3 regions of the Nocardioides sp. NPDC054178 genome follow, and region 2 is predicted to be linked to each of the others. Evidence: riboswitches for the same ligand, from Rfam matches in the RefSeq annotation. Region 2 holds a riboswitch; each other region holds the start of a gene.
What was found. A riboswitch is a leader RNA that binds a small molecule or an ion and turns the genes downstream of it on or off. The one in region 2 is predicted to bind cobalamin.

Region 1 (4,370 bases), on a different contig from region 2:
TCGAGCGCGAGCCCGCCCGGGGCGGCGTCCTGCTCCACTCGCTGCGCGACGCCGACGCGGAGAGCTACGCGCTGGTGTGCGAGGCGCTGGCGGCGTACGACGTCCGCGGCCGGCTCGCCGAGGTCGCCGCCCCGGTCCTGACGGTCGCGGGTCTCGACGATGCCCCGACGCCGCCGGCCTCGCTCGAGGAGATCGCCGTCGGGGTGCGCAACGGGCGGCTGGTCACCCTCGACGCCGTCGGCCACCTGGCTCCCGCCGAGGCTCCGCACGCCGTCGCCACCCTGGTCACGTCCCACGTGACGGCATCGGACCCGGCCTACGCGGCCGGGATGAACGTACGCCGCCAGGTGCTCGGCGACGCCCACGTCGACCGGGCCACCGCGGCGATCACCGACGTCAACCGCGACTACCAGGACCTGATCACGCGCTACGCCTGGGGCACGATCTGGACCCGCCCCGGCCTCGCCCGCCGGGACCGATCGATCGGCGTCCTGACCGCCCTGGTCGCGGGGCGCCACTTCGAGGAGCTCGAGTTCCATCTCCGCGCCGCCCTCACCAACGGGCTGACCCGTGAGGAGATCATCGAGGTGCTCCTGCAGACCTCGATCTACGTCGGCGTACCCGCCGCCAACACCGCGTTTGCCGTCGCCAACCGGGTCCTGAACGAATAGCTTGTCGACATGACCAGCACCGCGACCGTCGTCGGCGCCGGGCCCAACGGCCTGGCGGCGGCGATCGTGCTCGCGCAGCAGGGCGTGCGGGTCACCGTCCTCGAGGCCGCCGAGACGGTCGGCGGTGGCACCCGCACCGCCGAGCTGACCCTGCCCGGGTTGCGCCACGACATCTGCTCGGCGATCCACCCGCTCGGGGTGGCCTCCCCGTTCCTGCGCGGCCTCGAGCTGGAGAAGTACGGCCTGACCTGGCGTTTCCCCGAGATCCAGCTCGCCCATCCGGTCGACGCGAGCACGACCGCGCTGCTGCACCGCTCCGTCGAGGAGACCGCCGCGGGGCTGGGCACCGACGGGCGGCGCTGGCAGCAGCTGTTCGGCCCGGTCGTCCGCGGCTTCGACACGGTCTCGGAGCACATCCTCGGTCCGATGGTGCGGCTCCCGCGCCATCCGTTCCGGCTGGCCTCCTTCGGGATGCGCGCCGCTCCCCCGGCCGCCGTGCTCACCCGGACCTTCCGTGAGGAGCCGGCCAAGGCGCTCTTCGCGGGCTGCGCGGCGCACGCGTTCCAGCCGCTGGACCGCCCCGGCACGGCCGGCGTGGGCACCATGCTCGTCGTCAGCGGGCATCGCCACGGCTGGCCCGTCGCCGAGGGCGGCTCGCACGCGATCACCCTCGCCATGGCGCAGCGGCTCGAGGAGCTGGGCGGCACCATCGTCACCGGCACCACCGTCCGCGACCTGGCCGATCTTCCCGACGCCGACGTCACCCTCTTCGACACCAGCCCCGGCGGCTTCGCCGACATCGTCGGTGAAGCCCTCCCCCAGCGGCCACGACGGGCGATGCGGAGGTGGCAGCACGGCCCCGCGGCGTACAAGCTCGACCTGGCCGTCCGCGGCCCGATCCCGTGGCGCGACCCGCAGATCGGACGCGCCGGGACCGTCCATCTCGGCGGGACCAGCGCCGAGGTGGCCGCGAGCGAGAAGGAGATCGCCGCGGGCCGGATGCCGGAGCGTCCGTTCGTGCTGATCGGTCAGCAGTACGTCGCCGACCCCTCCCGCTCGGCGGGAGACCTCAACCCGGTCTGGGCCTACGCGCAGGTCCCGCACGCCTTCGAGGGTGACGCCACCGACGCGGTGCTCGCCCAGATCGAGCGCTTCGCGCCGGGCTTCCGCGACCGGATCGTGGCGACCCACGTGACCACACCGGCCGACTACGCGGCCTACAACCTCAACTACGTCGGGGGTGACATCTCCACCGGCGCCAACACCCTTCGCCAGCTGATCATCAGGCCGACCCTCACCGCCTACGAGACCGGTATCCCCGGGATGTTCCTCTGCTCGGCCGCCACCCCGCCCGGCGCCGGCGTCCACGGCATGTGCGGCTACCACGCCGCCCACCGCGCCCTGCGCCACCTGGCCGCGATGGGGAAACCAGGTGCCACCGGCTTCCGTCCTGGCTAACGTCTGGCCCATGCCGCAAGCCCGTCTGCGCACCGAGCGTCTCGACCTGGTCCCGCTGAGCGAGGAGCATCTGCCGTTCCTGGTCGAGCTCAACTCCGACCCGGTGGTGCTGCGCTTCCTGTTCACCCGCGCGCTCACGCCGCAGGAGACCGAGGAGCGAATGCACACCTGGATCCGGGTGGCGAAGGAGACCGAGGGGCAGGGCAAGTGGATCGGGTACGCGGCCGGTGAGGCCGTGGGCCTCTACATGCTCGAACCGCCCGACCATCCGCCCCGCACCGACGCCGCCGAGCTCGGCTACCGGCTCCCGCAGCGGCACTGGCGGAAGGGGTTCGCCAAGGAGGGGTCGCGCGAGCTGCTCCGGCACGCCTTCGAGGACCTCGGCCTCGACACCGTGATCGCGCAGACGATGGCCGTCAACGAGGCCTCCCGGGCGACCATGGTCTCGGTCGGGATGAGCTTCGTGCGCAGCTTCCACGAGGAGTTCGAGGAGCCGCTCGCCGGGCACGCCGAGGGCGAGGTCGAGTACGAGATCAACCGCGAGACCTGGCTCGCGGGCCGCGCGGGGTAGGCTGCGAGCACGCTCGTGGCGCAGGAACCCGGTGAGAGTCCGGGGCGGTTCCGCCACTGTGACGTCCGTACCGCTGCCGGTCACGGGCACAGCCAGACACTGGCCGCGGGCATCCGACCGATCGACGGGGCGAGAACCCCTAGGAGGACCCCGGCATGGCCGACCCTGCACGCGTACGCATCGCTCTTCTGTCCACCTCGGACACCGACCTGCTCTCGGCCCGTGCCAGCGGCGCCGACTACGCCTGGGCGAACCCGTCGCGGGCGAGCGACCTCGAGGCCGTCGTCGCCGGAGCCGACCTGGTGGTCTTCCGGCTCCTCGGCTCGCCCACCGAGCTGTGGGACGGCCTGAGCGCGGTCAAGGAGCGCGGCACCCCGGTGGTGGTCCTGGGCGGCGAGCAGCAGCCGAGCGCCGAGCTGATGGAGCACTCCACGGTGCCGATGGGTGTCGCCGCGGAGGCCCACCGCTATCTCGCCGAGGGCGGCCCGGCCAACCTCGCCCAGCTGCACGCGTTCCTCTCCGACACGGTCCTGCTGACCGGGTTCGGGTTCGAGCCGCCGGCCGAGGTGCCGGCGTGGGGGTTCGCGGAGCGGCCCGCGCCCGCCGACGAGGCGCGGCCGAGGATCGGCATCCTCTACTACCGCGCCCACGAGACCAGCGGGAACACCGCGTTCGCGCACGCGCTGGCCGACGCCATCGACGCGACCGGCTCGGCCACCGGCGTACCCGTCTTCGCGGGCTCGCTGCGCTCGGCCCCCGACGACCTCTACGAGGCGCTCGGCACCCTCGACGCCCTCATCGTGACCGTGCTCGCGGCGGGCGGCTCCGTGCCCGCGTCCGCCTCCGCCGGTGGTGAGGACGAGGCCTGGGACGTGGAGCGGATGGCCGCACTCGACATCCCGGTGCTGCAGGGCCTGTGCCTGACCAGCTCGCGCGCGGAGTGGGAGGTCTCCGACGACGGCGTCACGCCGCTCGACTCGGCCAACCAGATCGCGATCCCGGAGTTCGACGGGCGGATCATCACCGCCCCGTTCTCGTTCAAGGAGCTCGACGAGCAGGGTCTCCCCCACTACGTCGCCGACCCCGAGCGCACCGCGCGGGTGGCCCGGATCGCGGTCAACCACGCCCGGCTCCGCCACACTCCGAACGCCGAGAAGCGCCTCGCGCTGGTGCTCTCCGCCTACCCGACCAAGCACGCCCGGATCGGCAACGCCGTCGGCCTGGACACCCCGGTCTCCGCGATCAGGATGCTGCGTCGCCTTCGCGAGGAGGGCTACGACCTGGGGCAGGACAACGAGGTCGTGCGCCTCCTCGACGGCCCGGACGACACCGCCGCCGGCGACGCCCTGATCCACGCGCTGATCGCCGCGGGCGGTCAGGACGAGGAGTGGCTGACCAACGCGCAGCTGACCGACGCCCACGTCCGTGTCTCGAAGGCGTCCTACGACGAGTGGACCAAGGATCTCCCTGCTGAGCTGCGAGAGCAGATGGTCGAGACCTGGGGGCCGACGCCGGGCAACCTGTTCGTCAACGACGACGGCGAGCTCGTCCTGGCCACGCTCCAGGCCGGCAACATCGTCATCCTGATCCAGCCGCCGCGCGGGTTCGGCGAGAACCCGGTCGCGATCTACCACGACCCTGACCTTCCCCCCAGCCATCACTATCTCGGT
Region 2 (4,370 bases):
GCGGCGGCAACCAGGCCGCGGCGGGTGCGCTCATCGGCGCGGTGATGAAGTCGACCGGTGGCAAGGCGGACGCCAAGCGTGTCCGCGAGCTGATCCTGGAGAAGCTCGCCTGACCTGCCGAGTCGGCTCGTCCTGACAACAGAATCCGCCGAGTCGGCGCGTTATGACGCGCCGACTCGGCGGCGGTTTTGGTCAAGATGAGCCGACTCGGCGGTGGGGTTGCCTGGCAGACTGTCCGGCGTGACCGAGCCCTTCCGCATTGCCCTGCTCATCGACGCGGACAACGCTCCCGCGACCAAGATCGACGCGATCCTCAACGACCTGGCCGAGTACGGCGAGGTCACGATCCGGCGGGCCTACGGCAACTGGACCAAGCCCGAGCTCAAGGGGTGGATCGAGGAGCTGCACGACGCCGCGATCCGGCCGATGCAGCAGTTCGACCTGACCGCCCACAAGAACGCCTCCGACATGGCGCTCGCCATCGACGCCGTGGAGCTGCTGCACGCGGCGATCCCGGACGCGTTCGCACTGGTCTCCTCCGACTCCGACTTCACGCCGCTGGTGCACTACCTGCGGGAGAAGGGGCGCGCGGTCTACGGCTACGGCCGGGAGAAGACCCCGGCGCCGTTCAAGAGCGCCTGCACCCGGTTCACCGTGGTCGAGAAGCTCGGCGACTCCGAGGAGGAGACCGACACCGAGACCGGGGCCACGCCCGCCCGCAAGCCGTCCTCCTCGGCGACCTCGGGTCAGCTGCTCAAGCGCAACGCCCGGCTGATCCAGCTGCTGCGCAACTCGATCGCCGCGGCCGCCGACGACGACGGCTGGGCCTTGGTCGGCACGGTCGTCTCCCGCATCCGCAACCAGTCCTCCGAGGACCCCCGCAACTACGGGTACGCCACCTGGACCAAGCTCATCAAGGCGATCGACCTCTTCGAGCTCAAGGACGAGGGCACCTCGGCGATCGCGGTCAGCGACAAGCGCACCAAGAAGTGACGTACGCCGGCTAGGACGCGTCCGCGGTGCGGTCCTGGTCGTTGGCCGTCTTCGGGCGGGCGCAGGTGATCCCCCGGGGCACCGACCCGTTGAGGTGCTTCAGCGCGGCCTTGAAGTCGCGGCAGCGCTCGGCGTCCTCCTTCTTGTTGGACGGATAGCCGATCGCCGCGTTGACCCTGCCCATGTCGAGGGCGTCGGCGAGCGGGTTGATGTCGCGGGCGACGGTCCAGTACCACCGCGAGATCGGCGCGCTGTGGTCCAGCGACCGGGCCAGCTCGGGGCGGCGGCGCAGGTCGATGTCGAAGTAGGCGCCGGCGTCGGTGTAGTTGGCCTCGCCGGTCAGCTGGATGTAGCCGCGGCCGGCGTACTTCCGCTTGTCGTGGGGGCCCTTGGCGTCGTGGTGGAAGGAGCTCTCGTTGGCGAGCGTGGCCAGGTAGGCCGCCTGCCGGTAGGGGGTCGTGATCCGGGCATCGGACATGGCGCGGTTGAGGGTCGGCAGCCCGGTCTCGACGGTCTGCCGGTTGCCGACCTTGTCGCCGAACATGGCGACCAGGTCGGCGTAGGTGACCGATGTCCGAGCCGGCGCCGCGACCGCCGTCGTGGCTGGGCAGAGGGCGAGGAGGGTGGCCGAGATCGACGCTGCGACAAGGCCGAGAATCCTGTGGCGCATGGGGACAGAGTGACTGCTCGGCGGCGATCGCGCAAGCAGCCTCGGCCCGGCATAAGATTGCCCCCGAATCAAGCAGAGCCTCAATCAACACACGCCGTGGTGGGGGAAGCCGGTCGAATCCCGGCGCTGACCCGCAACCGTAGGCTCAGGCCCGAGTGTCCTGAGCGAGCCGGAGCACCTGCCGACGGACGCGTACTGACCTGACGCTGTCGTGGAACGCAGCGGGTCGGCCCTGGGCCTTCCCGACGAACAGCGTGGAAGGAACCATGAAGAAGACCGTCCTCGGCGGCATCGCCGCCGCCCTCGCCCTCACTTCCCTCGCCGCCTGCGGCGAGAAGACCGTGGAGGAGGGGGAGAAGCCCACCTACGACGCGAAGGTGTCGACGTCGGTGGCCGACTGGCTCGTCGCCCAGGCGCCGGAGGGCGTGGCTCACAACGCGCAGTACGGCACCGACGACTTCGGGCTCAGCGCCGACATCGGGATCGCACTGGCCGAGGTCGGCGGCTACGACGACGAGATCGCCACGATCGCGGCGGCCGTGATGGAGAACAAGAAGGCGTACACCTCGCCCGGGTTCGGCACCGTCACCTCGGCCGGCGCCACCGCCAAGGCGCTCGTGCTCCAGCAGAACGTCGACGCCTCCGACCCCGGGCTGCTGAAGCAGCTCGAGGGCACCGTCGCCGAGAACGGCCGCATCGCCGACGAGCTCGACCCCAAGGACAAGAAGGCGGCCGACTACTCCAACACCATCGGACAGTCGTACGCCGTGTGGGCGCTCAACAACGCCGAGAGCAAGGAGGCCGCGGCCGCGACGGAGTTCCTGGCCGGGCAGCAGTGCGAGGAGGGCTGGTTCCGGGTCACCTTCACGGCCGACCCCGCCGCCGACGACCAGACCTGCGACGCCGACCCGAAGGCCACCCCCGACGCCGACGCGACCGCGTTCGCGCTGATCGCCCTCTCCACGGCGGCCTCTCCGGAGGCGGAGAAGGCCGTCAAGGCAGGCGTGGAGTGGCTGAAGGAGACCCAGGCCGAGGACGGCTCGTTCAAGGCCGCGACCGGCAACATCGCCAACTCCAACACCACCGGCCTGGCCGGGTGGGCGTTCGGGCGCGCCGGTGAGACCGAGGCCGCGGAGAAGGCGGCGGCCTGGGTCGCCGACCACGTCGTCACCTGCGGCGACGACGCCGGCGCGGTCGCCTACGACGACGCCGCGCTGACCGAGGGCAACACCAAGGGCCTGACCAAGGAGTCCGAGGGGATGTACCGCCTCGCCGCCGCGCAGGCGCTGCCGTCGCTGGTCTTCCTGCCCAAGGACGCGACCACGAAGAGCTCGTGCTGATCCTGCGCGATCTCCTGGTGGCCCTGGCGTTCCTCGCCGGGGCCACCGCACCCATCTCCTCGGCAGCCGCATCGCCTGCTGCATCGACGGCTGCATCGACGGCCGAGGCGTGTGACGGCGTCACCGTCGTCGTCGAGCCCAACGCGCTGGGTGGCGCGCCCGAGGTCACCTGTGTCCGGCCCGACGAGGGCGACACCGGCGCGGACCTCTTCGAGAAGGCGGGACATCCGCTCACCTACGTGACCTCGATGCCCAGCGTCGTGTGCCGCATCGACGAGCGCCCGAAGGCCGCCGGGTGCGCCCAGATGCCGCCTGCCGACGCCTACTGGTCGCTGTGGATCACCGACGATTCGGGGGCCTGGAGCTACGCCTCCAGAAATGTTACCGAAATCAGCGTGACCTCCGGGCAGGGTGTTGCGTTCACGTGGATAGACGACGATGTCGTTACCGCTCCGGCGACGGAGCTTGGGGATGCTGTGGGGGCGCCCTCAAGCCCGTCGCCGGAGTTATTTCCGCAGGACTCGGCTTCTCGACCCTCCTCCGAGCCCGCGCGGCTGCCCGGATGGGTCGCGCCGGCAGGGATCCTCGCCCTCTTCACCGTCGCGGGTGCCGTGTGGTGGCGCCGACGATGACCACGTTGCTCCGTGAGGCCGTGGTCGCGCACCTGCCCCGCGACCTGCACCCCGTCGCCTGGTGGGTGTGGGCGATCGGCCTGGCCGCGTACGCCTCCTTCACCACCAACCCGCTGCTGCTCCTGCTCGTGGTGGGGGTGGTGTCGGTCGTGGTCGCCGCGCGCCGCGGCGAGCAGCCGTGGGCGAAGGCGTTCCGGCTCTACGTCGGCCTCGCGGTCTTCATCGTCGTGACCCGGGTGCTCTTCCGGGTGCTCCTGGGTGCGGTGCCGGGTCACGTGCTCATCGATCTTCCCGAGATCCCGCTCCCAGAGTGGGTGCTGGGGATCCGGCTGCTCGGGCCGCTCACCCGGGAGGCGCTGCTGGCCGGCCTCTACGACGGGATGCGGCTGGGGGTCATCGTGATCTGCGTCGGCGCGGCCAACGCGCTGGCGAACCCGAAGCGGCTGCTGCGCTCGCTGCCGCCGGCGCTCTACGAGATCGGCACCGCTGTCGTGGTCGCCGTGACGGTGCTGCCGCAGCTGGCCGAGTCGGTGCAGCGGGTGCGGGCCGCGCAACGGCTGCGCGCCGGCGCGACCGGCAACGTCAAGCGGCTGCGCCGCTTCCTGGTGCCGGTGCTCGAGGACGCCCTGGAGCGGTCGATGGCGCTGGCGGCGGGGATGGACACGCGTGGCTACGGACGTACGGCCGGCGTCGCCGTAGGCACCCGGCGGATCACCTCGGTGCTCATGCTGGTCT
Region 3 (4,370 bases), on a different contig from region 2:
GTGTCGCAGAGCGCGAAGACCTCGTCGAAGCGGTGGGAGATGAAGACCACGGCGCAGCCCTGGTCGCGCAGCGTGCGCGCCACGCTCATCAGCCGCTCGACCTCGTTGCCCGAGAGGGCGGCGGTCGGCTCGTCCATGATCAGGACCTTGGCGTCCAGCGAGAGCGCCTTGGCGATCTCGATGAGCTGCTGGTCGGCGATCGAGAGGCCCTCGGTCGGACGGTCGGGCTCGATCGGGACGCCGAGCCTGGCGAAGAGCTCGACGACCTCGGTGCGCATCGCGGCGCGGTCGATCCTGCCCCAGCGGTTGGTCGGCTGGCGTCCCATGAAGATGTTCTCGGTGACCGAGAGGTCGGGGAAGAGGGTGGGCTCCTGGTAGATGACCGCGACCCCGGCCTGCTTGGCGTCGGCGGTGTTGCGGAAGTCGACCTGCTCCCCGGCGAGCAGGTAGTCGCCGGCGTCGCGGCGATAGAGCCCGGCGACGATCTTGACCAGGGTCGACTTCCCGGCTCCGTTCTCGCCCACGAGCGCGTGGATGGATCCGGCCTCGACCCGGAGGCTTCCGGACCGGAGGGCGCGTACGGGGCCGAACGACTTGGCCACGTCCCGCAGCTCCAGTGCGGCGGGTGTGTCCGGCATGGGCAACTCCTCGAATTGAAAGGTTTCAAGCCTGGTTTACGCTAGTGATGGCAATCACATACGTCAACACTCTGAGGCCGCTAATTTGAGCGAGATCCGGACTTTGTCCTCTGACCGCTTCGCCGCCCGCCCACGCCCAGGCGGGAATCCCGCCGCGTCAGACGGCGTTCAGGGCCCCATGCACGCACTCTGGGTATGGGCACATCCGCACGCGTCATCACTCAACGGACGGCTGCGCGAGGTCGGCGTGAACGCGCTCCGCGCGGCCGGCTGGAGCGTCGACGAGATCGACCTCTATCGAGAAGGTTTCAATCCACTTCTGGTGGAGCAGGGCGAGGCCGACGTACGCCGCCACCAGGAGCGGCTGCGGGAGGCCGAGTTGCTGGTCGTGCAGTTCCCGCTGTGGTGGTATTCGGTGCCGGCCATCCTCAAGGGCTGGATCGACCGGGTCTTCGAGTCGGGGTTCGCCTTCGACGTACCGGACCCGGAGACCGGCAAGCCGCTCAAGTACGGCAAGGGCGGCCTGGTCGGCAAGCGCGCACTGACCGTGGTCACCGCCGGTGACCGGGCCGCGACCCTGGGTCCGCGCGGGATCAGCGGAGACATCGAGGACGTCCTGTGGCCGCTGCTGCACGGCACGTTCTGGTACACCGGGATGGACCCGCTCCGCCCGCACCTGATCACCGACACCGACACCATCGACGCCCAGGTCATGGCGCGGATCGAGGCCGACCTGAGCGTACGTCTCGAGGGTGTGATGACGGAGCCGCGGATCGGCTACCGGCCGATGGCCGAGGAGCACTACGACCACACGATCCGGCTCCACGACTCGGTCGCGCCCGGGGAGGACGGGCTGAGCGCCCATCGCGAGGGCTGAGGTCGTGGCCTGCCGGGGCGGGGTCGCCTGCTACGGTCGTGTGGCCAGCCGCTCGGGACCCGGTCCCGGCACGGGAACCCGGTGAGAGTCCGGGACTGACGCGCAGCGGTGTGGGTGACGGACGGGACACTGTGCCACTGGGCCCTCGGGTCTGGGAAGGCGTCTCGCGCCGGTCGATCCCGAGTCCGAAGACCTGCTGGCCCTGCAGCAGACCGCTGCCGGTCAGCACGGGCGACGCGCACCAGCCCGCGACCCGCTCGAGGACCGACGTGCACCCCTCCCGCACCATCCGACCGACCCTGGCCCGTACGTTCACCGCGAGCACCATCCTGGTGCTCGGCTCCGCGCTGGCCGGCTGCGCCACCGACCAGCGCTCCGGCGCACCGCAGGCGGCCGCAGACGCGGCCGGCTTTCCGCTCACCCTGACCAACTGCGGCCGTGAGCTGACCCTCGAGGCGCCGCCCGAGCGCGTCGTCTCGCTCAACCAGGGCACCACCGAGATCCTGCTCTCGCTCGGCCTCGCCGACTCGATGGCCGGCACCGCGAGCTGGACCGACCCGGTGCTCGACACGCTCGCCGCCGACAACGAGGACGTGCCCCGGCTCGCCGAGAACGCGCCGTCCTACGAGCGCGTCCTGGAGGCCGAGCCCGACTTCGTGACGGCCTCCTTCGCCAGCACGCTGGGTGAGGGCGGGGTGACCACGCCCGAGGACCTGGAGAAGCTCGGCGTGGGCTCCTACCTCTCCCCCGCCGAGTGCCTCAAGGACAACGAGGGCGACGACGACGGCACCCGCCACGATACCCTCGAGATCGACACGATCCTCCAGGAGATCACCGACCTGGCGCGGATCTTCGGCGTCCCCGAGCGCGGCGAGGAGCTCGTCGCCGACCTGTCTCGGCGCCTGGAGGCCGCCGAGAGCCAGGCGCCCGAAGGCGAGGTGAGCGCGATGTACTGGTTCGCCAACTCCGAGTCTCCCTACCTGGCCGGCTGCTGCGGCGGCCCGGGGATCATCGGCCGCACCCTCGGCATCGAGAACGTCTTCGACGACACCACCGACGAGTGGCCGCAGATCAACTGGGAGACCGTCGCCGAGCGCAACCCCGACGTCATCGTCCTCGGCGACCTGACCCGCAAGAGCCAGACCGCCGAGACCGCCCGCGCCAAGATCGACTACCTGAGGAGCAACCCGGTCACCGCCCGGATGGACGCGGTCCGCAACGGCCGCTTCGTGACCCTCTCCGGTGCCGAGCTCAACCCCTCCATCCGCACCGTCTACGCGGTGGAGAGCACCGCCGACCAGCTCGCCGACCTCGGCCTCCGCTGATGTCGGTACGCCCCGAGCCGAGGCGTCACCCCCGTCGGCCGAAGCGTCACCCCGGTCGGCCGAATTGGCAGGGCGGTGACGCCTCGGGCGACGTAGGTGACGCTTCGGCCGACCTGGGTGACGGCTCGGCCGACCTGAGTGACGGCTCGGCCGATGTACGTGACGGCTCGACCGACCTGGGTGACGCCTCGCCCGACCTGGGTGACGGCTCGACCGACCTAGGTGACGGCTCGGCCGACCTAGGTGACGGCTCGACCGACCTAGGTGACGGCTCGACCGACGTAGGCGACGGCTCGACCGACGCGGGTGACGGCTCGGCGATCAGGATCACCGGCCTCCTGCTGGTCCTGGCTCCGCTGCTCGTGCTGGCGTCCGTCGCCGGGGCGATCACCGTCGGACCCTCGGACCTGGGGGTCGGCGACGTCTACGGCGTGGTCGCCGACCGGGTGGGCCTGGGCTCCTCCGACCTCACGCTGCTCCAGCAGAGCATCGTGTGGGACCTGCGGCTGCCGCGTACGTTGCTGGCCGGGATCTGTGGGGCGGGGCTGGCCATCTGCGGGGTGATCCTGCAGTCGCTGCTGCGCAACCCGCTCGCCGACCCGTTCGTGCTCGGCATCTCCTCGGGAGCCTCCACCGGGGCGGTCGCGGTCGTCGTGCTCGGCATCGGGTCGGGCGCGATCGGTCTCTCGACCGGGGCGTTCGCGGGCGCGCTCGTCTCGTTCGCGCTCGTGCTGCTGCTCGCCTCGCTCGCCGGCGGCACCACCGACCGGCTCGTGCTGGCCGGCATCGCCGCGACCCAGCTCTTCTCGGCGCTCACCTCGTTCATCGTGTTCACCGCGGCCGACGCCGAGCAGACGCGCGGGGTGCTCTTCTGGCTGCTCGGGTCGCTCTCCTCGGCGAGCTGGACCGACGTGCTCGTCTGCGGGGTGGTCGTGGTCGGCGGGCTGCTCTGCTGTGTCGCGGGCGCCGGCTGGCTGGACGCGTTCGCGTTCGGCAACGACGCCGCGGCCTCGCTCGGCGTCGACGTCACCCGCATCCGGGTGGTGCTCCTCGTGCTCACGGCGCTGATGACGGCCGTCATCGTCTCCACGTCCGGGGCGATCGGCTTCGTCGGGCTGGTCCTGCCGCACCTGGCGCGAGCGCTGGTCGGGGTCGGGCACCGGCTGCTGCTCCCGGCCACCGCACTGCTCGGCGCGATCTTCCTGATCTGGGTCGACACCGCGGCCCGCACGGTGATCGATCCCGAGGAGCTCCCGGTCGGGGTGGCGACCGCGCTGGTCGGCGTACCCGCGTTCGCGCTGGTGCTGATGCGAGCGCGGCGATGACGGCGCTCGAGGCCGGCCGGGTCCGCTGGGCGCCCCGTGGCCGGCTCGTGGTCGACGACGTGTCCCTCCGGGTCGAGGACGGAACCACCGTGGGGCTGCTCGGGCCCAACGGGTCCGGGAAGTCCTCGCTGATCCGGATCCTGGCCGGTCTCCGGCCGCCGGACTCCGGGGGCGTCCTCCTCGACGGCAGCCCGCTCGCCGGCAT

Region 1: it holds a riboswitch for cobalamin, as region 2 does, so the genes downstream of both, ACZ6WN_RS22735 (cobaltochelatase subunit CobN) here and ACZ6WN_RS19555 (prenyltransferase/squalene oxidase repeat-containing protein) in region 2, are expected to answer to the same signal.
Region 3: it holds a riboswitch for cobalamin, as region 2 does, so the genes downstream of both, ACZ6WN_RS23950 (ABC transporter substrate-binding protein) here and ACZ6WN_RS19555 (prenyltransferase/squalene oxidase repeat-containing protein) in region 2, are expected to answer to the same signal.

What each region holds. Positions count from the first base shown of each region.
Region 1 covers NZ_JBVJKY010000007.1:53,516-57,885, reverse strand. Annotated here, with positions in the region: gene pcaDC (bifunctional 3-oxoadipate enol-lactonase/4-carboxymuconolactone decarboxylase PcaDC) at 1-671, shown strand, start outside; gene ACZ6WN_RS22745 (phytoene desaturase family protein) at 681-2,129, shown strand; gene ACZ6WN_RS22740 (GNAT family N-acetyltransferase) at 2,140-2,700, shown strand; cobalamin riboswitch at 2,678-2,822, shown strand; gene ACZ6WN_RS22735 (cobaltochelatase subunit CobN) at 2,856-4,370, shown strand, end outside.
Region 2 covers NZ_JBVJKY010000005.1:217,265-221,634, reverse strand. Annotated here, with positions in the region: gene gatB (Asp-tRNA(Asn)/Glu-tRNA(Gln) amidotransferase subunit GatB) at 1-113, shown strand, start outside; gene ACZ6WN_RS19565 (NYN domain-containing protein) at 241-993, shown strand; gene ACZ6WN_RS19560 (glycoside hydrolase family 19 protein) at 1,004-1,663, opposite strand; cobalamin riboswitch at 1,744-1,863, shown strand; gene ACZ6WN_RS19555 (prenyltransferase/squalene oxidase repeat-containing protein) at 1,930-3,003, shown strand; gene ACZ6WN_RS19550 (hypothetical protein) at 2,997-3,635, shown strand; gene ACZ6WN_RS19545 (CbiQ family ECF transporter T component) at 3,632-4,370, shown strand, end outside.
Region 3 covers NZ_JBVJKY010000007.1:302,174-306,543, reverse strand. Annotated here, with positions in the region: gene ACZ6WN_RS23960 (sugar ABC transporter ATP-binding protein) at 1-638, opposite strand, end outside; gene ACZ6WN_RS23955 (NAD(P)H-dependent oxidoreductase) at 817-1,515, shown strand; cobalamin riboswitch at 1,544-1,730, shown strand; gene ACZ6WN_RS23950 (ABC transporter substrate-binding protein) at 1,785-2,840, shown strand; gene ACZ6WN_RS23945 (FecCD family ABC transporter permease) at 2,840-4,165, shown strand; gene ACZ6WN_RS23940 (ABC transporter ATP-binding protein) at 4,162-4,370, shown strand, end outside.